DNA from 3 places in the Candidatus Nitrobacter laanbroekii genome. Region 2 is predicted to be linked to each of the others. Evidence: predicted binding sites of a transcription regulator. Region 2 holds the regulator's gene; each other region holds the start of a gene.
The links. The regulator HrcA, encoded in region 2, represses chaperone genes, less so after heat shock. The targets are predictions, from matches to a motif close to GTTAGCACTCNCNNNNNGNGAGTGCTAAC.
Positions count from the first base shown of each region.

Region 1: the regulator HrcA is predicted to act here: its motif matches at 3,627-3,655, upstream of V4R08_RS02390 (co-chaperone GroES).
Region 3: the regulator HrcA is predicted to act here: its motif matches at 4,784-4,812, upstream of V4R08_RS00695 (co-chaperone GroES).

Region 1 covers NZ_JBAMDA010000001.1:498,016-508,307, reverse strand. The annotation lists gene V4R08_RS02415 (2-hydroxychromene-2-carboxylate isomerase) at 1-466, opposite strand, end outside; gene V4R08_RS02410 (hypothetical protein) at 583-1,359, opposite strand; gene gpt (xanthine phosphoribosyltransferase) at 1,408-1,914, opposite strand; gene V4R08_RS02400 (competence/damage-inducible protein A) at 2,045-2,785, opposite strand; gene V4R08_RS02395 (usg protein) at 2,948-3,247, opposite strand; gene V4R08_RS02390 (co-chaperone GroES) at 3,698-4,015, shown strand; gene groL (chaperonin GroEL) at 4,179-5,816, shown strand; gene V4R08_RS02380 (hypothetical protein) at 5,842-6,201, shown strand; gene V4R08_RS02375 (hypothetical protein) at 6,394-6,531, shown strand; gene V4R08_RS02370 (hypothetical protein) at 6,528-6,797, shown strand; gene V4R08_RS02365 (hypothetical protein) at 6,790-7,086, shown strand; gene V4R08_RS02360 (DUF1488 family protein) at 7,197-7,472, shown strand; gene V4R08_RS02355 (glycosyltransferase family 39 protein) at 7,523-9,022, opposite strand; gene V4R08_RS02350 (glycosyltransferase) at 9,030-10,160, opposite strand; gene V4R08_RS02345 (hypothetical protein) at 10,178-10,292, shown strand, end outside.
Region 2 covers NZ_JBAMDA010000001.1:2,418,778-2,429,069, forward strand. The annotation lists gene V4R08_RS11270 (hypothetical protein) at 1-30, opposite strand, end outside; gene V4R08_RS11275 (class I SAM-dependent methyltransferase) at 125-727, opposite strand; gene dnaJ (molecular chaperone DnaJ) at 823-1,959, opposite strand; gene dnaK (molecular chaperone DnaK) at 2,115-4,013, opposite strand; gene V4R08_RS11290 (hypothetical protein) at 4,442-5,380, shown strand; gene grpE (nucleotide exchange factor GrpE) at 5,437-6,030, opposite strand; gene hrcA (heat-inducible transcriptional repressor HrcA) at 6,132-7,220, opposite strand; gene rph (ribonuclease PH) at 7,399-8,112, shown strand; gene rdgB (RdgB/HAM1 family non-canonical purine NTP pyrophosphatase) at 8,222-8,863, shown strand; gene hemW (radical SAM family heme chaperone HemW) at 8,850-10,010, shown strand; gene V4R08_RS11320 (penicillin-binding protein activator) at 10,137-10,292, opposite strand, start outside.
Region 3 covers NZ_JBAMDA010000001.1:128,122-138,413, reverse strand. The annotation lists gene V4R08_RS00720 (ChbG/HpnK family deacetylase) at 1-601, shown strand, start outside; gene V4R08_RS00715 (DUF2076 domain-containing protein) at 718-1,560, shown strand; gene V4R08_RS00710 (L,D-transpeptidase) at 1,782-2,576, opposite strand; gene V4R08_RS00705 (protein phosphatase CheZ) at 2,880-3,662, shown strand; gene V4R08_RS00700 (hypothetical protein) at 4,039-4,590, opposite strand; gene V4R08_RS00695 (co-chaperone GroES) at 4,902-5,198, shown strand; gene groL (chaperonin GroEL) at 5,401-7,053, shown strand; gene V4R08_RS00685 (hypothetical protein) at 7,161-8,360, shown strand; gene V4R08_RS00680 (META domain-containing protein) at 8,416-8,829, opposite strand; gene V4R08_RS00675 (ABC transporter ATP-binding protein/permease) at 9,155-10,292, shown strand, end outside.

The DNA of each region.
Region 1 (10,292 bases), 1.9 Mb from region 2:
GTTCGTTCTTGATGCCTTCATCGCCGATGCCGGTCAGAAGTTTTTCCGGATCGATCTCGAGCGATTTGCAGATCTCGGCCAGCACCGGCTCGCGCGAGATGTCCTTGTCATCGCGCCAATAGGCCTCAAACACCGACCTGGCGAACGGAACCATCGCATCGTTGCCGAGCCAGAGGCAGCCGCGCATAGCCTTGACGCTGTTCACCGGAAACACCGTCGGCGGCATCTTGATCTCGAGCCCCGCCGCTCGCGCCCAGTCCGCGAGATCTTTCTTCATATAGCGGTCTTTCGCCGCCACGGGTTTTTCCCGCGAAGCATAGACGCTCGGATTGATGGCATTGAATATTCCGCCGACCAGAATCGGCCGCCACGAGATCTGTTCGCCAAATTCTTTCGCCAGCGGCTGGATGTTGTGGAAAGCGAGATAGGTCCAGGGACTGGAGCAGTCGAAGAAGAATTCGATCATAGGCCTGCTTCCTTTGTTTCGTCTGGTCGGCTTGGCCCAGCCATCGGTGTCTTGTCAACTCTCACTCAAGATAAACGGGGATGCCAACAAAGACTCGGTGCCATGACGTCGAACGCTCACATACGCTTGTCCTGCTGCGGCGCCGCACCTGTCGCGCTCCCGTGCAGCACCGTGCGATAGCCGGACTGCAAGGCCCGCACCGTGGACGGCGGTGTGATCAGCCGCACGTCTGCGAGCGGCAAACTCGCTTCACGATAGCCGTCGAACGTCCACCGCAGCGGCCGACCGTCCGCGATCACAAAACTGTCGTCGCCCGCCTGAACCATCGCGCCATCGGGTAATTCGTCGAGCGGCATCGGCAGCGGATGCAGCCGCTTCGCGCGGCCATCCAGCCGTTCTGCATGAAGCACCGCGTCGATCTCGGGCGCGCGCAGGCCGCCGGCGCGATTGCCGCGCTCCCACGCGGCACGAAACGCGTTGGCATCCGCGCGACGGCAATGAAAACACGGGCGATGCCCTGCCGCGAACGCCGTCGCCTCGTCGAGAAAGAACAACTCGGTCCAGCTCCGCGTCGCCATCACATCGCGGCGGCGGCCACGGAATTCGCAAACGCAGACGAGCCAGGCTTTTGTGGTCCAGCGCCGCTTCAGCAGCGTCCGCGTCGCCGGATCGTGAATGATGCCGCGATTGCCGGTGAAGGTGCCGCGCGTCGGCACCGCGACGATGTCGCCTGAAGGCGTGACGCGGTTTTGCAGGGGACGGATGATGATCTGCAATAGCTCAGCCCTTTGCGTGTCGAGGGTCTCGCGCACCTTGCTACCGTCATTCCGGAAGCCGCGAAGCGGCTGTCCGAAATCCATAACCATGGCGGGGAGTATGGATTCCGGGTTCACTCGTTTTACTCGTGCCCCGGAATGACGACCAAGGGTTAGTTCCAAAAATCACGCCGCGCCGTCGCGCAACGGCGGGGCGAAGGCAAGGTCGAGATCCCACGGGAAATAAATCCAGGTGTCCTGCGAGACCTCGGTGATGAACGTATCGACCAGCGGCTTGCCGAGCGGCTTGGCGTAGACAGTGGCGAAATGCGCATCCGGAATCCTGGCGCGCACCACCCGCGCGGTAGCGCCGGTATCGACAAGATCGTCGACGACCAGAAGGCCCTTGCCGGTGCCGCCGCCGAGTTTCGCGGTCGCATCGGAAATGTCCTTAAGCACCTTCAATTCGCTTTTCCGGTTGTGGTCGTAGCTCACGATACATACCGTATCGATGACGCGAACGCCGAGTTCGCGCGCCACGATCGCCGCAGGCACGAGGCCGCCGCGGGTGATCGCGACCACCGCATGGAACGGTCCGGTCTCGTTCAGCCGCCAGGTCAGCGCCCGGCAGTCGCGGTGAAACTGGTCCCAGGACACCGGAAAGGCCTTGGCGGGAGTCGCGTTTGCGGTCACTTGGTTTTTCCCTCGTCACGAGCCACGAGCGCCTCTCTTGCAGCGTATGAGCCCGACAATCCAGTCTCATCGTATCGGCATTCCGGCGCTTGCGCGCGAGTGACGCGCAGCCGGACAAGCGAAGGTCGGTTTACTGCGCCGCCTTGAGCCCCGCCAGCATCGCCCTCACCGCGTCCATCGCCGCCGTCAGCTTGGCCCGATCGCGCGAGCGCACCACAAGGCTTGTATTCGGCTTGCCGGTCTCGTCGAGAAACGGATAGCTGCCGATGGTGGTGTCCGGGTGCGCCTCGGCGATCGCGCGCAGCGGCGTGCCGATGTCACCCTCGCGGCAATCGCCGCGCACCGATTCCGACAGCATCCGCTCGCCCGCTTGCAGCGTCGGCGCGACGATATCCATCATCGCCTGCATGATCGATGGTACTCCCGCCATGACGATGACGTTGCCGATCCTGAAACCGGGCGCCAGAATGGTCGCGCTCTGGATCGGTTCGGCGCCATCCGGGATGCGCGTCATGCGCAACCTTGCCTCGTTCAATTCGCCCGGTTTCTTGTAGCGTTCCTTGAACCGCTCCACCACCTCGGGATGATGATCGATGCCGACGCCAAAGGCTTTTGCGACGCTGTCGGCGGTGATGTCGTCGTGCGTCGGGCCGATGCCGCCGGTGGTGAAGACATAGGTGTACCGGGCGCGAAGCGCGTTCAGCGCCGCGACGATATCGGCTTCATCGTCGGCAACGATGCGAACCTCCTTGAGGTCAATTCCGATATTCGTCAGATAGTCGGCGATGAAGCCGATGTTCTTGTCCTTGGTCCGCCCCGACAGGATTTCGTCGCCGATCACCAGAACGCCCGCGGTGATGATGTCACCCATGACCTCTCCTTGCCGTCAGCAGCGATCATGACATGACGCGCAGCCCCTCCAGCGTCAAGACAGCGAACGTGCGCCTCGGCTGCACGAAAATCCGCGCGTTTTGAGTGATTGGCGCCGCATCTCACCTTGGAAGCTGGCAGTGCCTGGTCACAGCGGCAATGCTCAATGCAGCCGGAACACGCCGTCCACCGCGCGCAGTTCCGCTGGCTTGATCAGCCTCGAATGCGCGACCGTCACCGAGACCAGCGGTCCGTCGAGTTGCTTCTCCCAAAAGGCGAGGAAGTCGCACAGCGCCGGGAATTTCGGAAACATGTCGTAGTTTTGCCAGACGTAGCTTTGGAGCAGCCACCGCCGATCCGGACGGCGATACAGAATTTCCGCCGTCGTCAGGCCGTAGCCCAGCACCTGCTTGCGAAAGTCGTCCGAAACACCACCGGACTGCACGTCATGCTCCGAGACCATGTCAAACCTCCTTGAGAGAGGCAGCGCTATCGGCAAAAGGTGGCGACCGGTTTTTGCGTAACGCTCCAATCCCTCGACGAACCCGCGTTCGGGACCAGCGCCCTGACGGCCGCCATCCCACAACGGGTCATGAAGAAAATGTGACACGCAGCACGCCGATCACAAGCCTAAAGTTCGATAAAATGCTGATAAATTCAACACTGGCAGCGACTTACCGCGTCTGCTAACAGTATGGCGCGCCAGACGTTGAGATTGACGAAACCAGTTCTGGCAGTCGTCATTCTTCTGGCTTCTGGCAGTCGTCATTCTAGAGTGCTTAAAAAATCCGCTTCAGACCCTTGCCCCCCTTCCAGCGGCGGCTTATGTCCTGAGCGGTCGCCTTGGCACTCATCGGCCGCGACTGCCAAAATTCATAAATATCGTCTATCTTCAGAAACTTAGGAGGACTGCATGAAATTCCGTCCGCTTCACGACCGCGTCGTGGTCAAGCGCATCGACGCAGAAGAGAAGACCGCTGGCGGCATCATCATTCCCGACACCGTCAAGGAAAAGCCCTCGCAAGGCGAGGTCGTCGCCATCGGCCCCGGCGGCCGTGACGAAGCCGGCAAGCTGATCCCGATCGATCTCAAGGTCGGCGACAAGGTGCTGTTCGGCAAGTGGTCGGGCACCGAGGTCAAGATCGATGGCCAGGATCTCCTCATCATGAAGGAGTCCGACATCATGGGCGTTCTCACCGACGCCGCTCCCGCCAAGAAGAAGGCCGCGTAATCAGCGATGAAGCCGTCATCATCGGGACCGCAGACAAGTTTACGCAGTCTACGCCTGCTACGCCCGGTGATCCACGTCTTCTTTCCCATCCATGCAGACAGACGTGGATGGCCGGGACGAGCCCGGCCATGACGTCGCAATCAAATCTGAGGAACAACCCAACATGTCAGCCAAAGATGTCAAATTCGGCGTCGAAGCCCGCGACAGGATGCTGCGCGGCGTGGATATCCTCGCCAACGCCGTGAAGGTCACGCTCGGTCCGAAGGGCCGCAATGTCGTGCTCGAAAAGTCGTTCGGCGCACCCCGCATCACTAAGGACGGCGTCACCGTCGCCAAGGAGATCGAACTCGAGGACAAGTTCGAGAACATGGGCGCGCAGATGGTGCGCGAAGTCGCCTCCAAGTCCGCGGATGCCGCCGGCGACGGCACCACAACCGCAACGGTCCTCGCCGCTGCGATCGTGAGGGAAGGCGCCAAGTCGGTCGCCGCCGGCATGAACCCGATGGACCTCAAGCGCGGCATCGACCTGGCTGTCGAAGCCGTGGTCGCCGACCTCGTCCGGAACTCCAAGAAGGTCACCTCGAACGAGGAAATCGCCCAGGTCGGCACAATCTCGGCCAATGGCGATTCCGAAATCGGCAAGTTCCTCGCCAACGCCATGAAGAGGGTCGGCAACGAGGGCGTCATCACGGTTGAAGAAGCCAAGTCGCTCGAAACCGAACTCGACGTCGTCGAGGGCATGCAGTTCGACCGCGGCTATATCTCGCCCTACTTCGTCACCAACGCCGACAAGATGCGCGTCGAGATGGACGACGCCTACATCCTGATCAACGAGAAGAAGCTCTCCTCGCTGAACGAGTTGCTGCCGCTGCTCGAGGCCGTGGTGCAGACCGGAAAGCCGCTGGTGATCGTCGCCGAAGACGTCGAAGGCGAAGCGCTCGCCACTCTCGTCGTCAACCGCCTGCGTGGTGGCCTGAAAGTGGCCGCAGTGAAGGCGCCGGGCTTCGGTGATCGCCGCAAGGCCATGCTGCAAGACATCGCCGTGCTGACCGGCGGTCAGGCGATCAGCGAAGACCTCGGCATCAAGCTCGAGAACGTCACCCTCGCCATGCTCGGCAAGGCCAAGAAGGTGATGATCGACAAGGAGAACACCACCATCGTCAACGGCGCCGGCAAGAAGGCCGACATCGAGGCGCGCGTGAATCAGATCAAGGCGCAGATCGAGGAGACCACCTCGGACTACGACCGTGAGAAACTTCAGGAGCGTCTGGCCAAGCTCGCAGGCGGCGTCGCGGTGATCCGCGTCGGCGGCGCGACCGAGGTCGAGGTCAAGGAGCGCAAGGATCGCGTTGATGACGCGATGCACGCGACCCGCGCCGCGGTCGAGGAAGGCATCGTGCCGGGCGGCGGCGTCGCCCTGCTCCGCGCCTCCGAGCAACTCAAGCGCATCAAGACCGCGAACGACGACCAGAAGACCGGCGTCGAGATCGTGCGCAAGGCGCTGTCCGCGCCGGCCCGCCAGATCGCGATCAATGCAGGCGAAGACGGCAGCGTCATTGTCGGCAAGATCCTCGAGAAGGAGCAGTATTCGTACGGCTTCGACTCGCAGACCGGCGAATACGGCAACCTGATCTCGAAGGGCATTATCGACCCGACCAAGGTCGTGCGTGCGGCGATCCAGAACGCGGCCTCGGTCGCGGCGCTGCTGATCACCACCGAGGCGATGGTCGCCGAGCTGCCTAAGAAGGGCGGCGCTGCTCCGGCGATGCCAGGCGGCGGCATGGGCGGCATGGATTTCTAATCCAAGCTTCCTTCGCAGTTACGAAATGCAAAACCCCGGCAGCGATGCTGGGGTTTTTGTTTGGAGACAAACGCTACATGAACTGGAAATCGCATTCTGCGTGAGGGCTTCGCCTTCGGTGGACAACGAAGGCAATGCGCAAACCTCGGGCCCATTTGCTTCGCGAGATTGCGGACGCGTGTTTTCGTTGGCACGAATGGCACGGGGCGCGCCGCGAGAACGCTGGGGTGTGTTCAAATTTTTCGAGCTGTTTGAATCGGTAAATCATGACTATGCGCAGAACGTCGAAGCACTTTCTCCCGTCATGCGCGGCCTTGATCCGCGCATCCATCAATCGCCTGGCTCAAACGTGAGCGGGCTGATTGGCGAAAAAACGCCGCGCTAAATAAACGCAGTCGTCCTCTACAAATGGCGATAAAGCCTGCCGATACAAGGCCTTCGCCGCACGATGACGTGGCTCGCGTTGCCTTCGGCTGAAAAGTTATCGTTAGCGAGCCGGGCCGAAAGAGCGCATGATCGGACGTGTTCAACGACGTACCGGCGCTTTTCGAACGCGGCCGAGGCGATCCATTTTGCCATGGAAAGCCTGACGTCAGAGTTGCTTCAGAATGCGCTGCCCGAGGTCGGCGAGGAGCGGTTCACCGTGGACCAGATTCGCAGCCTCTATGACGACATCGCATTTCCGCTGCGGCGAAACGGGCGAGACGGATCATGACGACGCGAACGCGGCGGGAAACAGTTTACTTCAAACATCCCTTCAACATGAAGGGCGTCGGTCGCCTGCTGCCCGCCGGTCCTTACGAGATCGTCACCGACGACGAGATGATCGAGGGGTTGTCGTTTCCCTGCTTTCGCCGTGTCGCCACCATGATCATGGTGCCGGGCGCAGCCTCGCATACAGCGACGATGGAAATGGTGACCATCAGTTCGGTCGATCTGTCGGACGCGCAGCGCAACGACGCGAGTGCATCACATGAGTGATACTCCTGTCGATCTCGACAAACATCGCGGCATGGCTGCGCAAAAAGCCACCGATATCCGCCGCGTGCTGGCCGAGGTCGAGACCCATGCGAAGGTTCTTCGCGAACAGCAGGGCATCCTCGAAATTGAGTTGCTGGCGGTTCCGGCCGCCTCGTGGCACGAGGCGGCGGCGAAGGCCCGCTACGTGCTAAACCTGTATGCCGCGAGCCTCGCCGACACCGATGCCCATCATCGCGACCTCGTCGCGGCCGTGATCGCGGATTTTGCCAGGCTCTCCGGTGAAGGCTGAGAGCGAATAGGTTCGCCTGGGTCGAACGCGGACTGCTCCGCAGCGGTCGATGAACGTGAAATCGGGCGCCGGATATCTGGTGCGCTCGCTACAGAGAAGGAAACAATGTCATGACGCTGACACGCGGAGCCTTTCGCGGCTTCGAATTCGACCGCATGGTCGTGCTGTTCTCGATGATGAACGACAAGGTGGAAATCCCCTGCGCCATCAGCACCGACGCGCTGGACAGCCTGGGAAAATCCGGGCGCATCGCGCCTGCCCAGCGCGCGGCGCAGTTCGAGCGATTACGCGACCGGATCGAGGATTGCGCGATCCGCAAGTTCCAGAACTCGGAATTCGAGGGCAAGCCGCCCGGTCTCATCCTGCGCAGCACCGACTTTCGCTGAAGCGGTAGCCGAACGGCACACCATGTCGTGTGACGTCCTGAACGGAGGGCTTACGGCCGCAGCTCCTCCGGCAATGGTTCGAGCACGTCGCCCTTGGGGTCCGCGACCACGTCGATCTCGAAGGTCTCGACCGTCAGCGGCCCGCGCTTGCGTTCGAGGGTCGCAACCGTCTCAACGTGATTGAAATACCGCGCGGGGCGCCCCCACTCCTCCGTTCCGTCATCGACATAGAGCAGCTTGCCCATGAGCTGGTCGGCTGCCGGCTGCGGACCGTTGATCCAGCGGATGCGCTCGAAGCGCTGCACCACGCAAGTGCCCTTCGGCAGATAAAACCGAAGCCAGCTCGCAACGCCATAGCTTTGAGCGAGCACGCAGCGCGCGCCGGTCTTCGCGCGCACCGCCTCGATTTCAGCGGCAACCTCGCGCCAGCCCACACCGACGCTGCGCACCGAGGCGTCGCGCCGATATCCCGAGAGAAGGCCGGTGTTCACCTGCACCACCAGCGCCACCAACATCGCAACGCCCACCGGGACCGCCCAGCGGCGGCAGGCATCGGCGACACGCCGGCCGCGAGACGTCCAGCGCGTTACGTCGGCAGCCACCGCCGCCGCGATCGCCAGCGCCGGATAGATCGGTCCGAACCAGTTGGCCTCGACGCGAGCGTGCAGCGAATGCCAGACGAAATAGATCGTCAGCGTCCAGACCGTCGCGCTGATCAGCGCCCGCGCGGCCAACGTGCCATCGTCGCGCCTCAACAATGCAAACAGCCCCATCGCGGCGAGAACGAACACCGGCGGGGTCGCGAAGGCGATCTGCGTCGGGATCAACTCGATAATGTAGCGAAGCGTAAAGTGGTCCACGCGCGCGCGGCCGAACTGCTTGGCGAACGACACCCAATGGTGCTCGGCGTTCCAGATCAGGACCGGCGAGAATATCGCCAGTGCGACCAGCCCGCCGAGATAAGGCCACGGCGACCTCAGCCAGCGGCGCAATTCCGGCACGGCCAACAGCCAGATCAGGATCACCGGACCGAAAAACAGCGCGGTATATTTCGACACCAGCGCCGCGCCCACAGCCACGCCCACCGCGAGCCACCAGGCGCCGCGTCCGGTCACGAGCAGTTCGGCGAGACTTAGCAGCACGAAACTCGATGCCGCCATCAACGGCGCGTCCGGCGTCACGATCACGGTGCCGGCCGCCACCATCAGCATGACGTTGAGAAGAACGGTTGCCGTCGCCGCCGCACGCGTGCTGTCGAACAACAACACTGTCGCGCGATAGACCGCAAAGCTCATCGGCAGCGCCAGCAGGATCGAGACCAGCCGGACGCCGAATTCGGTATCGCCGGCAATCATGGTGCCGAGACGGATCACGATCGCCACCATCGGCGGATGATCGTAATAGCCGCCGGCCAGATGCTTCGACCATGTCCAGTAATAGGCTTCGTCGAACGTCAGCGGCGTCAACGCCGCAAAGACCAGCCGCAACGCTACCAGCGCGAGGACCGTGAGAACAACGGCGCGGACGGACCGCGTCTCGGTCAGACCCATCGCGGTACTATCGCCTGCGCCAGACGAACAGGCTGGACACCGCGTAGTTCCAGACCACGCCCATCAGCGCGCCGGCGGCGCCTGCCAGCCACCAGATCGGCTCCTGATTGTAGACCGAGAACGCGACGCCGACATTGGCGAGCAGACCGACACTGCACACCATGTAGAAAACAAGGAGGCCGCGCAGGATCCCGAGCCCTTTCAGGCGCTGATCGCGATAGGTCAGGAAATTGTTGAGCAGGAAATTGCTGGTCATCGCCAGAACCGCGCCAAAAGCCTGCGAGTGCGGAAACGGCCATCGCAGCGCATCGAGCGCGACAAACAGACCGGCGAAATGCACGACGACGCCGACCGATCCGACCAGCGCGAACAGCAGGAATCGCAACGAGACCGCATCACGCGTCAGCTTCGCCAGCACGAGGCCGAGGAAGTCCAGCGCGACCATCGAATCCAGCTTGCTCTCGCCGTGCAGCCGCGAACCGAACGTGAAGGGAATTTCCGTGACGCGCAGTGCGCCGCGCGCGGTTGCGATCACGTCGAGCAGGATCTTGAAGCCCTGGATCGAAAGCTCGGGCGCGAGCTGTTCGAAGCGGTCGCGGCGGATCATGAAAAAGCCGCTCATGGGGTCGGCGATCTCGATGCGCAGCAGCCGCTTCGCGACCGAGGTGGCCAGCATGCTGAAGCCAGCGCGCTGCTTGTCGAAGCTGTCGGCGCTGCCGCCTTCGATGTAGCGGCTGCCGACCGCGAGGTCGGCGGCATCGCTTTCCAGAAGCGCGAGCATCTTCGGCAACCGGGTTTCGTCGTGCTGAAGGTCGGCATCCATCACAGCAGTGCACGGCGCGCTCGATGCTAGAATACCTTCAATGCACGCGCCCGACAGGCCGCGCCGTCCGATCCGCCTGATGCAGCGAACGCGCGCATCGATCGCAGCCAGCTTCCGCACCACGTCGAAGGTCCCGTCGGGGGAATTGTCGTCGACATAGATGACTTCCCAAGCGATTCCCGTCAGCGCGGCGGACAACTTCCGATACAGCGCAATCACGTTGTCGCGCTCGTTGAAAGTCGGCACGACGACCGAAAGCTGGCGCGGCATTCCGGTTGATGGATCGACCGGCGCCGGTCTTATGGCTTCATTCATGGCGCCAGCATATATCCGTGACGGTCGCCGATGCCAAGGCAACCGGCGTCAGGACGACGAATCCCGCGCGGGAGCCGGAGATTTTCCACAAGTTGAAAATGGATGGAAATAAGGCAAAAAAAGCCAACGACC
Region 2 (10,292 bases):
CGACAGCGCAAGCTGATTGGGATCTCGCATTGTGCGATCCGGTGCGAAGCGAACCCGGAATGACGAGGATTTTCGGCGCGAACATCGGTCGCATTGCCGGGAAACCGGCCGCTGCACCGACCCATCAGCCCCTGCGATATACCCAGACGCGTGCAGGGGGCAGGTTCATCCAGATCCGCTCGGACGCTTCCGTCGAAATACCGGGCAGCGATTTGGGGATTGGGGGTACGACCGAATAGGTGAACTGCACGAACGGCGCGCCGGGGGCGAGCGCCGCGAAGGCATCCCGAATCAGCTTGAGCCGGGTCAACATCGGCTTGGTGACAAGCGGCAGGCCGGAAACGACCGCCGAGGCGCGCTTACTCAGCACGTTCCATAGCGAATCCCGCAACGTGTAGGCATCGCCCTGAACCACCGTCGCCTGCGGGTAGCGGTCGCGAAGCAGGGCGCAAAACCCCGGATCGTATTCGACCAGCACGAGGCGCTTCTGATCGACGCCGTGCTCGATCAGCGCATTGGTGATCGCGCCGGTTCCCGGCCCCAGTTCGACAACCGGATCGGTCGATCCGACATCGACGTACTGCGCCATGGTGCGGGCCAGGATGCGGCCGGACGGCATGACAGCACCCATATGAAGCGGTTTTTCGATCCACGAGCGGAGAAAGCGGACCTCGTCGTCGAGACGGAGTGGTTTCTTCAACGCACGCGCAGACAATTGCAGAGGCATTTTGCACCCAGGTGGGGGTCAACTACTGGCAGGAGATCAAACTTGAGTTATACACAGGTACAGCCGGCAATCGAAACGGTCAAGCTAAACGACCATTACGGACCCGCGCGGGTGCCAAAGAAGTCCTTGACCTTAGTGAAGAAACCCGCCGCCTCGGGTTGAGTTGCACCCGACGATAATTTCTCGAACTCGGCCAGAAGTTCCTGCTGTTTCTTGGTCAGATTTTGCGGCGTTTCAACCATCACTTGCACATACATATCACCGGTCTGGCGCGAGCGTAGCACCGGCATCCCTTTTGATGCGATGCGGAATCGGCGGCCCGACTGAGTCCCGGAGGGCACCCTCACCCTGGTCTTGCTCTTGTCGATGGTCGGCACCTCGAATTCTCCGCCAAGCGCGGCGGTGACCATCGAGATCGGGACACGGCAATGCAGATCGGCACCGTCTCGCTGGAAGAATTCATGCGAGGCGAGGGAGAGGAAAATGTAGAGGTCGCCCGACGGCCCGCCACGAATTCCGGCCTCGCCCTCGCCGGCCAGGCGGATGCGGGTGCCATCCTCGACACCGGCGGGAACATTGACTGAAAGCGAACGCTCCCGGTTGACACGGCCCGAGCCGCCGCAGGACGGACAGGGATCCTCGATCATCTGGCCGCGTCCCTGACAGCCGGGACAGGTGCGCTCCAGCGTGAAGAAGCCCTGGGCCTGGCGAATCCGGCCGCCGCCGCCGCACATCGCGCAGTTCTTCGGCTTGGTCCCGGCCTTGGCGCCCGTACCCGAGCAGGACTCGCAAGTGACCGAGACCGGAATTTCGACCTGGGCGGTCTTGCCCTGGAAAGCCTCCTCCAGCGAGATTTCCATATTGTAGCGAAGGTCCGCGCCTCGCTCCCGGCCGCCACCGCGGCCGCGCTGCCCGGCCATTCCGAACAGGTCTTCGAAAATGTCGGAGAACGACGAAGCGAAGCCCGCCCCGAAGCCGGGGCCGCCGCCGCCCATACCGCCATGCTCGAATGCGGCATGACCGAAGCGATCGTAGGCGGCGCGCTTGTCGCCGTCCTTCAGCACTTCGTAGGCTTCGTTGATTTCCTTGAAACGCATTTCGCTGGTCGCATCGCCCGGATTTCTATCCGGATGCCATTTCATAGCCAGCTTGCGAAAGGCCGCCTTGAGTTTGGAATCATCCGCGCTTCGGTCGACCTCAAGGGTTTCATAGTAACAGCGCTTGGTCGACATCAGTCCATTCCGCCCGAACGTCGCTTCATCCCGGAAGACGCATGAAAGATGCGTTCGTCGAAGGGTGCAGCGTCCCGCTTAAGGAACCATGACCCCCGCCCTTCGAGACGCGCTGCGTGCTCCGAGGAAACAGAGATCATGGTCATTCTCGCCGCTTAAGCAGATTTCTTGTTCTTGTCGTCGTCGACCTCCGTAAACTCCGCATCGACGACATCGTCCTTCGCTGCGTCCTTGGCCGCATCAGCCTCCGCCTGCTGTTTGTACATGGCCTCGCCGAGTTTCATGGACACCTGCGCCAGCGTGTTGGTCTTGGTTTTGATCGCCTCGGCGTCGTCGCCCTTCAACGCCTCCTTCAGATCGCTGACGGCATCCTCAATGGCGCGGCGCTCGCTGTCCTCGATCTTCGAGCCGTGCTCGGCGAGCGCCTTCTCGGTTGAGTGCACCAGACCATCGGCCTGGTTCTTGGCGTCGACGGCTTCGCGGCGCTTCTTGTCGTCGGCCGCATTCGCCTCGGCATCCTTGACCATCTTGTCGATGTCGGTCTCCGACAGACCTCCCGAGGCCTGGATGCGAATCTGCTGTTCCTTGCCTGTCGCCTTGTCCTTCGCCGACACGTTGACGATGCCGTTGGCGTCGATATCGAACGTCACCTCGATCTGCGGCATGCCGCGCGGGGCCGGCGGAATGCCCATCAGATCGAACTGCCCGAGGATCTTGTTGTCGGCCGCCATTTCGCGCTCGCCCTGGAAGACGCGGATGGTGACGGCGTTCTGGTTGTCCTCGGCGGTCGAGAATACCTGGCTCTTCTTGGTCGGAATGGTAGTGTTGCGATCGATGATGCGGGTAAACACGCCGCCCAGCGTCTCGATGCCGAGCGAGAGCGGGGTGACGTCGAGCAGCAGCACGTCCTTGACGTCGCCCTGCAGCACGCCAGCCTGGATCGCCGCGCCGATCGCGACAACCTCGTCCGGGTTGACACCCTTGTGCGGCTCCTTGCCGAACAACTGCTTGACGACTTCCTGGACCTTCGGCATGCGCGTCATGCCGCCGACCAGCACCACTTCGCCGATCTCGCCCGCCGTCAGGCCGGCATCCTTCAGCGCCTTGCGGCACGGCTCGATGGTCTTCTGGATGAGGTCGTCGACCAGCGCCTCGAACTTGGCGCGGGTGAGCTTCATCGTCAGATGCTTCGGGCCGGACTGATCGGCTGTGATGAACGGCAGGTTGATTTCGGTCTGGGTGGTCGACGACAGCTCGATCTTGGCCTTCTCTGCGGCTTCCTTCAGCCGCTGCAAGGCCAGCTTGTCGTTGCGCAGGTTGATGCCCTGCTCCTTCTGGAATTCGTCGGCCAGATAGCTGACCAGACGCATGTCGAAGTCTTCGCCGCCAAGGAACGTATCGCCGTTGGTCGACTTCACCTCGAACACGCCGTCGCCGATCTCGAGGATCGACACATCGAACGTGCCGCCGCCGAGATCATACACGGCAATGGTGCCGGTCTTCGCCTTGTCGAGGCCGTAGGCGAGCGCGGCCGCGGTCGGCTCGTTGATGATGCGCAGCACTTCGAGGCCGGCGATCTTGCCGGCATCCTTGGTGGCCTGACGTTGTGCATCGTTGAAATAGGCGGGAACCGTGATGACGGCCTGATCGACCTTCTGACCGAGATGGGCCTCGGCGGTCTCCTTCATCTTCTGAAGGGTAAAGGCCGAAATCTGCGACGGCGAATAGGTCTTGCCGTCGACCTCGACCCAGGCGTCGCCGTTGCCGGCTTTCGCGATCTTGTAAGGGACGAGGTGCTTGTCCTTTTCGACCGTGGGATCGTCGTAACGGCGGCCAATCAGGCGCTTGACGGCAAAAATGGTCCGCTCGGGATTGGTCACGGCCTGGCGCTTGGCCGGCTGCCCGACCAGGCGCTCGCCGTCATCGCTAAAGGCGACAATGGACGGCGTGGTCCGCATCCCTTCCGCGTTTTCGATGACTTTCGGCGTTTTGCCGTCCATTACGGCCACGCACGAATTTGTGGTGCCGAGGTCGATCCCGATGACCTTTCCCATGGTCCTTATATCCTTCTTGTTGCGGCAGTCCGGCCGGGCCCTGGCGGCACCCTCATCCAGACCCCCCAGATATCAATTACTCGCGATCTAGCGATGGTGAGCCTCATATAGGAGGGGGGGTGGGGGCCGCAAGGACCGGACCTCTCTCCGCCACATGAAAACGCGATTCTTTTGCGTCCGCGGGCAGGCTCGACCAGGATTGAGCGGCTGCATCCGATCGATCCGGCGAACTGGCGCGGTCGACCAAAGACAATCTGTGCATCGCCACGCCCTGTCTCGTCTTCGTCGTACGATATTATGCCGACCATCGAAGACGTTATAGAGGCAGCAGTCAGGTTTTCGTGAAACACATCGTTCGCATCACCACCGCCGCGACCGCGCGCCCGGCCGATCATTGAACGGCCTTAATGCAAATCCAATAGGCTCCCATGAGACATCTCACGCAACTGATGGTCGTTCTGTGTGTGCTGAGCGGCGTAGCTCCCGCCTTCGCCGACGACCCGGTCTATGCGCCGGGGACACGGATCGGGCTGGTTCCCCTGATAGGCCTTTCTCCGTCAAAGACATTTCCTGGCTTCGAAACCGCCGATCATCGGGTCAAGGTCATCGTCGCAGAACTCCCCGCCGCCGCCTTCAGAGACGTGGAGGCCGTCGCCAAATCCGACACGGTCAACGCCCAGGGCCCAAAACCCCAAGGTATCGAAACCGCGAGCGGACAGGGCTATTTCATTATCGAGACCGCCAAGAACGGCAACGATACCGTCCGGCGCTATTCGATGGTGGTTTCGGGCGGCACGTTTTCCGGATACATCGCCGCGCAGGTGCCCGAGAACGTCGAGAAGATCTATTCCGACCAGGCCATGCAAAAGATGTTCGCAACGGTGGCCCTGCGCAAGGAAGTACCGGTCGAGGAGCAACTCGGCCTGCTACCCTTCAAGTTGACCGAATTGAGCTCCTTCAAAATGGTTCGTACGCTGGCGCCGGGAGCCGCCATCCTCCTCTCCGACGCCGAAACGGAAAACGACATCGACGCCAAGGCCTTCCTGATCATCAACCTGGTCGGGTCGGCCCCTGAACGGCCGGACGATCGCGGCCGGTTTGCGCGCGACATCGCAGCCACGATCCCAAACTTGCGCGATGGGCGTATCACCATGTCGGAGCCGATCCGGATCAACGGATCGCCCGGTTTCGAAACACGGATCGATGCCACCAACACGCGAACGAATACGCCGGTGACCGTCGTCCAATGGCTGGTGTTTGGCAGCGGCAATACGGCAATGCGGCTGATCGGCAGTACGCCGCGGGACGGGTGGTCCGCCGCGTTTCCGCGCTTTCGCGCGGTTCGTGACGGTATCCGGCCGCGCTAGCGCGTTTTCGAGCGACATCGCCCGATCGAGCATAAGCCCTCGAAACGGAGCTGATTCTATTCGGACGCGGCCGCCTTGGCTCCGCCCTTCGCAACACCCACAAGCGCCGGACGCAGCACCCGCTCGCCGATCGTGTAGCCGGCCTGAATGACCTGCGCGATCGTGCCGACGGGGACTGAGGGATCTGGAATCTCGTACATTGCCTGATGGACGTTCGGATCGAACTTTTCGCCGGCCGGATCGAACTTCTTCACACCGTGTTTTTCCAGTGCATTGTGCAGCGAGCGTTCGGTCAGCTCCACGCCCTCGATCAGGGCTTTGAGTCCGGGGTCGGCCGCCGCGCGCGCCTCGGCGGGCACCGCATCCAGCGCGCGTTGCAGATTGTCGGCAATATCCAGCACGTCGCGTGCGAACCCCGAGATGCCGTAGGTTCGCGCGTCCGACACCTCCCGCGCGGTGCGCTTGCGCAGGTTTTCCATCTCCGCCAACGTGCGCAGCATCCGGTCCTTCGCCTCCGCGAGTTCCTTGGCCAGCGCGTCCAGCGCCCCTTCCTCGGGATCGTCGGGCATGATGTAAGGCTTGGATACCACCGGCTCGGCCTCCGGGACCGGATCGCCGGAATTGTCTGTTTTGCCGTCGGAATCGGTCATTACGCAGCCTTCTTGCAAATAGTCTCGAACTGAAAGGGATGGTTGTGCGGGATATCGTGGTTCAGGCGTAAAAATCAAGCGCCGCGGGCGGCGGGTCCGGCTCAGCCGCCGAGCATCTGGCTGACAATGCGGGCCGCGTAATCCACCATGGGGATCACGCGCGCGTAGTTCAGCCGGGTCAGTCCTATCACGCCGAGAACGCCGACGATATGGCCGGCGCCGTCGCTGTAGGGCGCGATGATCGTCGAGGACCCGGACAGCGAGAACAGCTTGTTTTCCGAACCGATGAAGATGCGGACGCCGTCGGCGCGTTCGGCGCGGCCGAGCAAGTCGATCACGCCGCGTTTGGTTTCGAGGTCGTCGAACAGCAGCCGCACCCGCTCGAGGTCGTCCAGCGCGTGCAGGTCCTCCAGCAGATTGGCGTGGCCGCGCACGATCAATTGCCGATCGTCGCTGTCGCCGCCCGACCAGCTCGCAATCCCGGCCGCGATGACCTTCTGGGTGAGCTGATCGAGTTCCGCCTTGCTTTGCGCCAGCGCGGTCTCGAGCTCGAGGCGCGCCTCGGCGAGCGTCCGCCCACGGATTCGCGCATTCAGGAAATTCGACGCTTCGATCAGCGCCGATGCCGGGACGCCGGACGGAAGCGACAACACGCGGTTCTCGACCTGTCCGTCTTCGGCGACGAGCACCACCAGCGCCTTCTCCGGCTCCAGCCTGACAAATTCGATATGCTTCAAGCGCACGTTGGATTTCGCCGTCAGAACCACCGCCGCGGCCCGGGTCAATCCCGACAGCCGTGTCAAGGCTTCGCCCAGCGCGGCCTCGACCGATTGCGCCTTGCCGACCGATGCGAGCTGGGTCTGGATCGACTGGCGCTCCGGCTCGGTCAGGTCGCCGACCTGCATCAAGGCATCGACAAAGAACCGCAGGCCGAGTTCGGTCGGCAAGCGCCCGGCGGAGGTATGCGGCGCATAAATCAGCCCGAGCTGCTCGAGGTCCGACATCACATTGCGGACCGACGCCGGCGAGAGCGGCATCGTGATCAGGCGGGAAATGTTGCGCGAGCCCACGGGCTCGCCCGTCGCAAGATAGCTCTCGACGATCTGACGAAAAATGTCGCGCGATCGCTCGTTCAGCTGGGCAAGCCCGGCGTTCGGTGCAATCAGACCAATCGGATCGTGATGGGCCAACGATATCTCCTGCGCATACTGGTTGCGCCTGACAACCGGGTCTAACTTGTCTCTCCGGCGCACCGGTTACAAGCAGGCTTTGCGGCAATCGCTGTTGCCGGCCCTTGCCGGTGCGGCTCCCCGCCCCTAAAAGCACCGCAAGACGACGATTTTTCATGAAATAGCTGGAGGGTTTCCCATGCGGCCAAGCCGCCGTGCACCCGATGAACTGCGCGCCGTGTCGCTGGAGCGCGGCGTCGTCAAATACGCCGAGGGTTCCTGCATGGTGAAATTCGGCGATACCCACGTGCTGGTGACCGCGACCCTGGAGGAACGGCTGCCGCCGTGGCTCAAGGGCCAGGGCCGCGGCTGGGTCACGGCCGAATACGGAATGCTGCCGCGCGCCACGCTGGAGCGGACCCGGCGCGAGGCCTCCACCGGCAAGCAGGGCGGTCGCACCGTCGAAATCCAGCGCCTGATCGGCCGCTCGTTGCGCGCCGCAGTCGACCTCGAGGCGCTTGGCGAGCGCCAGATCACGGTGGATTGCGATGTGATTCAGGCCGACGGCGGCACCCGCACCGCGTCGATCACCGGCGCTTGGGTCGCGCTGGCCGACTGCATCGGCTGGATGAAGGCCCGCAATATGATCAAGACCAGCGTGCTTCGCGATAACGTCGCGGCGGTCTCATGCGGCATCTACAACGGCACGCCCGTCCTCGATCTGGATTATGCGGAGGACTCCGAGGCGGACACCGACGCCAATTTCGTCATGACCGGCGACGGACGCATCATCGAGGTGCAGGGAACCGCGGAGAAGACGCCATTCTCGCAGGATGAATTTCTCGCGTTGATGGCGCTCGCGAAAAAAGGTGTCGCGCGGCTGGTGGATTTGCAGAAAATGGCGGTGGCGTGATCTACAAAATGCGGTCATGCCCGGCCTTGTGCCGGATATCCACGCCTTGCTTTTTGAATAAGACGTGGATGGCCGGGACGAGCCCGGCCATGACGGGTTATAAATGTCCATGACTCAGCATCGTCGAATCGCTGGCAAGCTGGTGATCGCCACCCACAATCCCGGCAAGCTCGCCGAGATGCGCGAGTTGCTCGCGCCATACGGCATCGAGGCCGTCTCCGCAGGCGAACTCGGGCTCGGCGAGCCTGCGGAAACCGGCGACGATTTCCGCGCCAATGCCCGGATCAAGGCCGCCGCCGCGGCCCGGAGCGCAAACCTTCCAGCCTTTGCCGATGATTCCGGTCTGGTCGTCGATGCGCTCGACGGCGCGCCGGGCATCTACTCCGCGCGCTGGGCCGGCAAACCTGCGGATTTTTCCGCAGCGATGACCAGGATCGAGCGGCTGTTGCAGGAGCGCGGCGCGACGACTGCGGAGCAGCGCAAGGCTCACTTCGTCTCGGCACTGTGCGTTGCCTGGCCGGACGGCCATCTCGAGGAAGTCGAAGCCCGTGTGCACGGCACGCTGGTCTGGCCGCCGCGTGGCACGGCCGGATTTGGCTATGATCCTGCGTTCCAGCCGGACGGGCACACACGCACCTTCGGCGAGATGACCGGCATGGAGAAGCACGGGCTTCCACCTCGCGGCCTCGGTCTGTCGCATCGCGCCCGCGCGTTCGTGAAGTTGGCGGAGGTTGCTCTTGATCGGCGCTGACTCCAATCCCGCTTTCGGCGTCTACGTGCATTGGCCGTTTTGCCTGTCGAAATGCCCGTATTGCGATTTCAACAGTCATGTGCGCCACGCGCCGATCGATGAAGAGCGCTTTGTTCGCGCCTTCACGCGCGAGATCGAGACCACCGCCGCGCGCTCGCCCGGCCGCGACGTGTCCTCGGTCTTCTTCGGTGGCGGTACGCCGTCATTGATGCAGCCGCAGACCGTCGACGCCATCCTCGAAGCGATCGGGAAGCATTGGCGCGTCGCCGATAACGCCGAGATCACGCTGGAAGCCAATCCGACCAGCGTCGAGGCCACCCGGTTCCGCGGCTATCGCGCGGCGGGCGTCAATCGCGTCTCGCTCGGCGTGCAGGCGCTCGACGACGCTTCGCTAAAAGCACTTGGACGCCTGCACACCGCGCGCGAGGCGCTGGATGCGGTCGCGATCGCGCGCTCGATTTTCGATCGCTATTCCTTCGATCTGATCTACGCGCGCCCCGACCAGACGCCGGCGATATGGACCGAGGAATTGCAGCGCGCGATCTCGGAAGCCGCGGAGCATCTGTCGCTCTATCAATTGACCATCGAACAGGGTACGCCGTTTTTCGGCCTGCACGCGGCCGGCAAGCTCAAGACACCCGATGAGGCAACCGCGCGCGCTTTGTATGATGTCACGCAGGAGATCTGCGCGCGTCATGGCTTGCCCGCCTACGAGATTTCGAATCACGCGCGGCCCGACGCGGAATGCCGGCACAACCTGGTTTACTGGCGCGGCCAGGAATATGCAGGCATTGGCCCCGGGGCGCACGGACGTCTCGACATCGACGGCGACAGGCACGCCATCGCCACCGAAAAGCGGCCCGAGGCCTGGCTCATGCGGGTCGAGGCGAGCGGTGACGGGATCGTCGCCGACGATCTCCTGAACAGCGAAGAGCGCGCCGACGAATTCCTGCTGATGGGACTGCGCTTGCGCGAGGGCATCGATCCGCAGCGCTATGCGGCGCTGTCCGGCCGCCCGCTTGATCCGCAGCGAATCGCAATCCTGCGCGAGGAAGGCGCGATCACGATCAGCCCCGATGGCCGCTTGCGGGTCACGCAGGATGGCTTTCCCGTCCTCGACGCCGTGGTGGCCGATCTCGCCGCTTGATTTAAGCAAGCGTCATTGCGAACTCGCGACAAATTGGCACTTGCCAATTTTGCGCGTGAAGCGAAGCAAAGAAGCACCAAAGCGAAGAACGGATTGCTTCGTCATGACCGGGACGACGGTCCGAGGTTAGGCTTCGAAACTCTTTGGCGAGCCCGCGACCGGCTGGCCACCGCTAGATGCGACGCGCATGACGGCGAGACCGCGCTGATTGGTGCCGTCGGAACGGAATCGAAACAACCCGTCGATGCCGGCGAAGCCCGACGGATTGGTTAGCGTCTCCGC
Region 3 (10,292 bases), 2.3 Mb from region 2:
CACCATGCACTACCGGCCGCGCGATGGCGGACTGTTTCCGCCGCTTTCGAAGATGCTGCGCGCGAGTCTGTCGCGCCGGCTCGAGCCCGAGATGATTCTCGACGAGGTGACGGCGCAGATCGCAGCCTTTGCCGAACGGTTCGGCCGCGCGCCCGATTATGTCGACGGCCATCAGCACGTACAAATATTCCCGCAGGTGCGCGGCGCGTTCTTGTCGGCGGTCAGAAATGCCGCACCCGGCGCATGGGTGCGCCAGTGCGGCCGCCGCCAACCGCCGGCTCGGCGGCTCGGCACGCCGAAGGCGCTGCTTCTGGATATTCTAAGCGCCGGGTTTCGCCGCCATGCCGCGCGTGCCGGCATCCGCTTCAATCCGGCATTCGCCGGCGCCTATGATTTCACAAAGTCCGACTTCGCCGCGCTGATGCAGACGTTTCTGGACGGCTCACCGGACGGCGGCCTGATCATGTGCCATCCCGGATTCGTCGACGACACCCTGATCGCGCTCGATCCGCTCACCGACCAGCGCGAGCGGGAATACGCATTCCTCTCCGGGGACGGCTTTCGGGACATGCTGGCGGCGAATCGGGTGTCACTGAGCTGACACACCGAAGCACAAGCCCTGCCGTCTTGCCGAACACCGAAATTTAATTGGCCGCGACACTGTTTGCGACACAAAGCGCGCCTACATCCCATCCGCCATCTTATTGGGAGAGCGCCATGACGCCGCAAGAACGCCAGTTGGTTGACGACCTCTTCACCCGCCTCGCCGGCGTCGAGAACGCGCCGCGCGATCCCGACGCCGCCGCCGTCATCGGCGATGGGCTGCGCCGCGCGCCCAACGCGCTTTACACGCTGGTCCAGACGGTTCTGGTGCAGGATGAAGCCCTGAAGCGCGCCCACGACCGCATCCAGCAACTGGAGGGCGGCGGAGCCAATGAGCAGGCCGCCTCCGGCGGATTCCTCGACCAGATGCGCGACACCCTGTTCGGCAAGTCGCCGCAGCGCGGCTCGGTCCCGAACGTTCAACCTCCCCCGGTGGCGCCGAGCCGGCCGGCCTGGAACACCGGCGAGGTGCTGCAACAGACCGAACAGCCCGGACGCTACAATCAGGGAGCTTACGAACAGAGACCTGCCGGTCAGCCGCCTGCCGGTCAGCCCTATGGCACGCCGCAGCCGCAAGCGGGGGGCGGCTCGTTTCTCGGAACGGCAGCGGCCGCCGCCGCGGGTGCCGTGGGCGGCGGCCTGCTTCTGAGCAGCATCCGCTCCATGATGGGCGGCGAAGCTCATGCCAGCAGCTTAGGCGGCTCGGGCGGCCTCGGAGGCTCAGGCAGCCCGTGGGGTGGCGGCGACCAATCCGGCAGCAGTCTGGCGCGCGACGCCGGTGTGAAGGATGTCGGGTCGCAACCGGGCAACACGTCGCAAACCAGTTCGTTCGATCAGGCCCAGGCAGATGCCGATCAGGACCAGGATCAGGATCAGGACGACGACGATAACGACGAGATGGATATGGACTCCGACGACTCCGATGACTTCGACGACGGCGGCGGCGATTACGCCTGACGCCCCGGATTCTACAGCAAAACGGCCGCCGATCAGGCGGCCGTTTCCGTCTCGGAGCACTCAGACTTTGCAACACTCAGGCGTCGGTACCCTGGTCTTGCTTTCGGCAAGCCCGAGTACAGGCTTCCGCGAAGCAATCCAGTGCTTTTTCGAGAGCTTCCTGGATTGCTTCGGCGCGAAGCGCCTCGCAATGACGGCAATCTGATTCCGTTTAAGTATGGTCAGATCACGACCACTCTGGCGCCGACGTGAACCCGGCTATAAAGATCGATCACGTCCTGGTTGCGCATCCGGATGCAGCCGGACGACACGTTGGTGCCGATCGTCAATGGCTCGTTGGAGCCGTGGATACGATAGAGCGAGGAGCCGAGATACATGGCGCGGGCGCCGAGCGGATTCTGCGGCCCGCCTTCCATGTGGCGCGGCAGATCGGGGCGGCGCTTCAGCATTTGCGCGGGCGGCGTCCAGTCGGGCCATTCCTTCTTGGCCGTGATCGTCTTGACGCCGGCCCACAGGAAGCCCGGCTTGCCGACGCCAACCCCGTAGCGCAGCGCCTTGCCGTCGCCCTGCACGAGATAGAGAAACTTGCTCGACGTATCGATGACGATGGTGCCGGCGGCTTCCTTGCCGTGATAATCGACGAGTTGCTTCTCGAACTTCGGATCGAATGCGGGATGCGCGGCCTCGCTTGCGTCCTGCTCCCGCATGATCTGCTGCGGCTGCATCGCCTGCGGCTGCGGCGCATAGAGCGGGCGCGGATCGTAGGGCTGTTGCTGATAACGCGATCCCTGCTGCTGGCCGTCGCCGAACAGGAACTCGATGAAGCCGCCACCCATGTTGGGCCGCTCCGCATAAGCAATGCGTTGCTCGGCCTGCTGCGGCGCGGACTGCTCGGCGTAAACGACGGTCGGCTCGGTGAAGAACCTGGTTTGCGGTTCTCTCGCTAAGGCTTGCTGAACTCCAAAGCCGGCAAGCGACGCGCCCGCGAGGAGCGCGAGGGATATGTTTTTGAACATCGACGTACTCTGTACTGTTTCGCCGTGGATGGTTCGCCGTGGGTGCGCCCGATAGCGCATCCTCACACAAACGAATTAGAATCAAAATCGCATCGGTTTGGTAAACAGGACCGACGTTTCGATTCACCACGCCGTCAATGCGACGCGGTTCCTTCACCTAGCGTTTATTTTCGATGAACGGACACCGGCCATGGTTAATCGCCGGTGTGCGCGGCAGATTCGTGATGCGCGGTTCCCCGCGTGAACCCGGCGTTAAAACACGCCCGGTATAAAAGACATCGAGTAAAAGAACTGGGGAGTCTGATGGTTGTTCAACGCAAGCGCTTCCGCGTCGAGGAAATCCTGAGCGGCGGCACGCCGGTCATCGCAACCGCCGACGACGACGCACCAATGCCGGTGCATCGCGAGATCATGGCGGAGTTGCGGGCGATCCGCCAACAGATGGGGGCCCCGCACCGCAATGGCGCAGCCGAGTCGGCCCCGGCCGACGGCGGGACCGCCAGCCGCGAGATCGCCGAAGCGCAGGCGTTGCTGCAGACCTACCGCGCACAGATCGAACAGTGCGAAAAGCTCAAGACCGAGCTCAATCTGATCCATGACGCCATCAACCGCACCAAGCAGGAAATCGCGGTTCTGCATGTCAAGAGTTTCAGCGGCGACGAGATGGCGAAGGTTACCGACGAGCTTGGCGCCGTGGTGGGAGGCACCGAGCAGGCGACGCAACAGATTCTGGCGGCGACCGAGGCGATCGATCAATCTGCCAGCGCCTTGTCCAAGGCGGCGTCGCCGGAGCAGACGCGGTTGCTGAGCGAGGAAATTCAGGAACGCGTGATCTCGATTTTCGAGGCCTGCAACTTCCAGGATCTCACCGGCCAGCGCATCGCCAAGGTGACGAGCACGATGAAGTTCATCGAGCATCACATCAACGTCATGATGGACATCTGGGGCGGCGTCGACGCCATCCGGGCCCATGCTCCGCCGATCGTCGACGATCGCGTGGGCGACGCCAGACTGCTGAACGGTCCGAAGCTCGACGGCGACGAGGGGCACGCCTCCCAGGACGATATCGACGCGTTGTTCGGCTAAAGCCGTTCACGGCTTGGTGGAATCGGGACTCTGTTCTCGTCATTGCGAGGAGCGGAGCGACGAAGCAATCCAGATGCTTTTAAAATAAGAACTGGATTGCTTCGCTTCGCTCGCAATGACGACAAGTCGCGTTTCCATCTAAATATGAACTGCTCTAGCCCCAGGAAGCATTCCTCGTTGAGAATGCCCGGCCGTCGCGCCGCGCATTTGGTTTGAAGTCGATCGGCTTCAAGTCGCGCGCAACCCGGCTAGAGCCTTTTCGCTTCTGATGGAATCAAAAGCGAGGCTCTATGATTTTGAATTGACGCGTCTTCTTCACGCGAACCGGCACCCATCCTCGGGTCAAGCCAGAGGACATGCTTGGCTCGAAAACGCTCTAATGCGCGTGTGGCTTTGCCGCCGTGTGGTGGTGGGGGGCCGACGCGGCGGCGGGCGCGCAGCGGACATAAACCATGTTGCCGTAGCGGGTCGCCGCATCCGGGTCGATGAAGCGCGTGACCAGGACGCGGCCGTCGAAGGAGACGATCTCGCGATCCTTCGGGCCGCCGGCGGGTCCTTCCGGTCCGATATAGTTCTTGCCGCTCTGGCTGCCCTTCAGCCGCAATTCCTGCGGCGTCGCCTCGTCGGCGAGATGCATGATCACACCGCCATTGCCGCCTGCGCCGATCACGTAGGGATTACGGCACTGCGTCTTGGCCGCAGCCTCGGTCCGCGCCCGGTCGTTCGGATTTTGATAGGATGCAAGACCCCAGCGTCCGACGAGTTCTTCGGCGCGGATCGTGGCCGGGATCTCGGGCTCGACGGCCGGCGGCGCCGGTTGGGGCGACAGTCCGATCGACCCGATCGACCCGCACCCGCCGAGAAACACCGCAAGGGCCGCAGCCGCCCCAAGGTTCAAAGCCGCGCGTCCGCCGTCTGATCTGACCATCGTATGTTTCCCCAAACCGAGTTCCCGACCGCCGCACCCCAGGCAGCCAGGTTTAAAAATGTGGCCGCGGCAACCTTACTCCGCGATCACGGAGACGCCACGACATGGTTTGCACTATCCTACACGCCCCTCACCAACGGCTTAAGGGGGCTTGCTTGACAGCATGGCTGTCAAGCCATATTCCCCGCCGACGATTAGCACTTTTGGAGCATGATTGCCAAAGGTACGAATCGCTAAGAGCGTTTCGAATCCGGGCGTATGCATTCCATCGATGAAAATTCAGCGTCCTGCGAACCCCCGGAGGAGCCGTTATGGCTAAAACCAAATTTCGTCCGCTGCATGACCGTGTTGTGGTCAAACGCATCGATGCCGAAGAAAAGACCAAGGGCGGCATCATCATTCCCGACACCGTCAGGGAAAAGCCGTCGCAGGGCGAAGTCGTCGCCGTCGGCCCCGGCGGACGCGGCGAAGCCGGCAAGCTGATCCCGATCGACGTCAAGGTCGGCGACAAGGTGCTGTTCGGCAAGTGGTCGGGCACCGAGATCAAACTCGACGGCCAGGACGTCCTGATCATGAAGGAGTCCGACATCATGGGCGTGCTGGACTAAGCCTGACGGCCTCCACATCTACCGACGTCATCGCCCGGCAAGGGCGCGCTATGCGCCCGATGACCGGGTGATCCAGTATTCCGACGCATTGCGATTGAACATGTCCGTCGCGGAATACTGGGTCATCCGCTTTCGCGGATGATGACAGTACAGTGCTTGTAAAACTCTGCGGAAGAGTTTTGCTCAATCAAGGAACCATCAAATGTCAGCCAAGGACGTCAGGTTTTCCGGCGACGCGCGCGACCGCATGCTGCGCGGCGTCGATATCCTCGCCAACGCCGTAAAGGTGACCCTTGGCCCGAAGGGCCGCAACGTCGTGATCGAGAAGAGCTTCGGCGCGCCCCGCATCACCAAGGACGGCGTCACCGTCGCCAAGGAGATCGAGCTCGACGACAGATTCGAGAACATGGGCGCGCAGATGGTGCGCGAAGTCGCCTCCAAGACCAACGATACCGCGGGCGACGGCACCACCACCGCCACCGTGCTGGCCCAGGCCATCGTCCGCGAGGGCGCCAAGGCCGTTGCCGCCGGCATGAATCCGATGGACCTCAAGCGCGGCATCGACATCGCGGTCGCGGCCGTGGTGAAGGATATTGCGAAGCGCGCCAAGCCGGTCGCGTCCTCGGCCGAAGTCGCGCAGGTCGGCACCATCTCCTCCAACGGCGACACCGCTATCGGCAAGATGATCGCGCAGGCGATGCAGAAGGTCGGCAACGAGGGCGTCATCACCGTCGAGGAGAACAAGTCGCTCGAAACCGATGTCGACATCGTCGAGGGCATGAAGTTCGACCGCGGCTACCTCAGCCCCTACTTCGTCACCAATGCCGAGAAGATGACCGCCGAACTCGACGGAGCCTACATCCTGCTGCACGAGAAGAAGCTGTCCGGCCTTCAGGCCATACTGCCGCTGCTCGAGGCGGTGGTGAAGTCGGGCAAGCCGCTGCTGATCGTGGCGGAAGACATCGAGGGCGAGGCGCTGGCGACGCTGGTGGTCAACCGGCTGCGGGGCGGCCTCAAGGTCGCGGCCGTCAAGGCGCCCGGCTTCGGCGATCGCCGCAAGGCCATGCTGGAGGACATCGCGATCCTCACCGGGGGCCAGCTCATCTCCGATGACCTCGGCATCAAGCTCGAGAACGTCACCGTGGACATGCTCGGCCGCGCCAAGAAGGTGGTGATCGACAAGGAGAACACCACCATCGTCAACGGCGCCGGCAAGAAGGCCGACATCGAGGCGCGCGTGGGGCAGATCAAGGCGCAGATCGAGGAGACCACCTCGGACTACGACCGCGAGAAGCTCCAGGAGCGTCTGGCCAAGCTCGCCGGCGGCGTCGCGGTGATCCGCGTCGGCGGCGCGACCGAGATCGAGGTCAAGGAAAAGAAGGATCGCGTCGAGGATGCGCTCAACGCCACCCGCGCAGCCGTGGAGGAAGGCATCGTGCCCGGCGGCGGCACCGCGCTGCTACGCGCCAAGAAGGCGGTCGGCCGCATCGCCAACGACAACCCGGACGTACAGGCCGGCATCAACATCGTGCTGAAGGCGCTGGAAGCCCCGATCCGCCAGATCGCGGAAAATGCCGGCGTCGAGGGGTCCATCGTTGTCGGCAAGGTTCTCGAAAACAAGGCCGAGACCTTCGGCTTCGACGCCCAGAAGGAAGAGTATGTCGACATGGTCGCCAAGGGCATCATCGATCCGGCCAAGGTCGTGCGCACCGCTTTGCAGGATGCCGCGTCGGTCGCGGGCCTGCTCGTGACCACAGAAGCCATGGTCGCCGAATTGCCGAAGGAGGAGCCGGCGCCGGCCATGCCGGGCGGCGGCGGAATGGGCGGCGGTGGAATGGGCGGCATGGGCTTCTGAGCCGTTCCAACTGCACGACTTCGCCAGAAGGCCGCCTCCGGGCGGCCTTCTTTTTTGGCGAAGCCGGTTTTAGGGTGACAGGCGATTCGACAAACGGAGATTCTCCTATGCGCGTACTACGGCTGTGCCTGGTCGGCTTGGTAATCGCTTTGCCGGGGAGTCTGTTCGGGCAGGACAGGCCGCTTCCCAAGGCGACGCCTGGCGGCGCCGAGGTGCGATACTTCACCTCCATCGACGGGCTGATGGAAGGCAATGCCGACGTCATTCTCAAGGAAACCCGCCAGGGCAAGACCGTCACGGGCGCCGTTCTCGATGCGTGTTACCCCGCGGAAAAAGGCTCCGATCGCAAGGACCGCTTCGTCGTCAACCTCGCGGTGAACGGCTCGACCATGACCGGCACGACCCAAAGCATCGGCGACAAGCTTCCGGTCGAGGTCAACCTCACCCGCAAGCCCACCGGCGATACGTTCGAGTTCGACGGCCGGGTCAGCATCGGCAAGACCGTCACCGAGGTGACCTCGACGGACAATTCCGATCTCAGCGAGGCTGAGTTCAACGACACCCGGACAACCGATGACGGCGTCGTCGCAACACCGAAGGATTTCACCGAGGTGTCTCCCGAAGCCATCGCGGTGAAAGTGAAACTCGACGCCGCTGTCGATTTGCTCAAGGGATTGAGAGGACAGCATGTCGAGGTGGCGCTGAACAGCCTTGAGGTGACCTGCGAGGCGCTGCGGGCCGGCGCGCAGGTCATCGACATCAACGTCGATCCGGAGCGCGCATCCGCCCTCATCGCCCGGTTGAAGGCATCGCCCGGCGTGATCGCCGCCGGCTGGAGCGCCGGCCTATTCGACATGGAGCGCACCATCCGGTTTCCGGCCGCGGAATGGCGCAACAACGGCAAGCTCAATCGTGACAAACTCGCGACCGCCATCTCCGGCGTGCTGGAAAAAGCCCTGGACGCAAAGCCGGTGTCAGCAAAATGGAGTGACGACACCGGCAAGCTGACGCTGACCTTCAAGCGTCCGAGCGAGGTGGTTCCGGCGCTCAAGCTTACCGACACCATCGAGGTGACCGCGTTGCCCGGCCCCGACAAGCCCGGCGGGTCCGATCACATCATGCTCTGGGTCGGCGTCCCGTCGACGACCACGGCGGACGAAACCGAGGGGCCGAGGCTCGACCTGGCCGACGACACGTCCGCGGGCGACAACGAGGACGTCGAGACCGACGACAGTGGTTCGGTGGATGCGCTGGCGAAGCAGTTCAAGGCCCAGCGCTGGGACGCCGACAAATCGGCCTGGAAATAACAGCGGCCCGACTCTCCGCGGCACAGGATGGCGATCCGCGCGCGCGGGACCCGCTTTAGTTTGTATTGAGATGAAACCGCAGCGTGGTCGGACCGGCGAACGAGACCGCGTCGCCCTGCCGTTCCCAGGTGGTCGCAGCAGAGAGCGCCGCAACCAGATCGTCATCGGCCTGCGCCTTCTCCGGCGGACAGGAGCGGTCCTCCAGCGGACCGGCCGCGAAGATGACGGTGTTGCCGGCCACCGAGAACTGGCCCTTGCCGCCCTTGCACCACAACTCGAGCTTGGCCTCGCCGCTGTCGCCGATTTCCAGCGACGGCACCCGCTTCGAGCCGGGCTGCGGCGGCGCATCCAGCGTCATTTCAAGGCCGAACGGAAATCCATCCTGCGCCGACGCCGGCAATCCACCGATGCCCTCGACGACGACCACGACCGCGACGGCACCGAACCAGAACCCAAACCTTGTAGCCATCTGCCCTCGTTGAATGACGATCACGACGATCTGACCCGCGCCGTTCTACAGCGCAGATTCCGTGACGTGAAGTCCGCTTTTGTGGCCGAAATCGGTCGGACCTGTCCAAACATTCATAAAGAACACATTGATCCTGCGAAGGCGCGCCGTAATCCTTGTGACCGGATATATACGGCCGCACATCCTCGCGAACCGGAGAGGCCCACGCGCCGTCGCGCAATGGTCATGCTACCAGTCTGAATAGCTGCGGTCTTGGCTTTATTGGTTGCCGCTACCTTCCATCCCTTCGAGCGATTTTTACGATGCTTTCCGGAGACATCGAACAGTGAAAAACCTCGGTGCGACGCTGAAAACCGTCTGGCGAATCGCCTCGCCCTATTTCCGCTCGGAAGACAAATGGGCTGGGCTCGGCCTGCTCGTCATCGTCATCGCAATCGAGCTCGGCACCGTCGGCGTGGATGTGCTGCTGAACGAGTGGCGCAACCGGTTCTTCAATGCTTTCCAGGCCTACAACTGGAGCGCCTTCGCCTCGGAGACGATCTACTTCTGTGTAGTAGTCACCATTTACATCGTGATCGCGGTCTATCAGCTTTACCTGAACCAGTGGCTGCAAATCCGCTGGCGCAACTGGACGACAAAGCGCTATCTCGGCGACTGGCTCAGCCACGCCAATCACTACCGGATGCAGCTCCAGGGCGACGTCGCCGACAACCCGGACCAGCGCATCACCGAGGACATCAGGATGTTCGTCGAGCAAACTCTTACTCTCGGTCTCGGCCTTCTGAATTCCGTCGTGACGCTGGTGTCATTCATCGTGATCCTCTGGGGCCTCTCCGCCGCCGCCCCGCTGCACGTGTTCGGCCATCAGTACAACATCCCCGGTTATCTGGTATGGGGAGCATTGATCTATGCCATCATCGGCACAGTACTGACCCACCTGATCGGAAGGCCGTTGATCGGTCTCGACTACCGGCAGCAGCAATACGAAGCCGATTTTCGTTTCAACCTGGTCCGGGTCCGGGAAAACTCCGAGCAGATCGCGCTGCTCCGCGGCGAAGAGGCCGAGCGCACGCGGCTGATGGACAAGTTCCAGCTGATCGTCGAGAACTGGATCGGCATCATGAAGCGCACCAAGAAGATCACCGCCTTCACCGCCAGCTATGGGCAAGCCACCCAGATCATCCCCTATATTCTGGTCGCGCCGGCCTACTTCGCCAACAAGACCAAACTTGGCGGCGTGATGCAGGCCGCATCGGCATTCCTCAGCGTGCAGGGTGCGCTATCGTTCTTCGTCAGCGCGTACCGGCAACTCGCCGAATGGCGGTCGATCGTGACGCGGCTCGACGGATTCGAGAAGGCGATCGCGAAGGCCAAGGCACTCGGCGCGCAAGCCGACACCGTGAAAATCTCGCCGGCCGATTCCGATATCACGCTCGACGAACTGCTGGTGCGATTGCCGAACG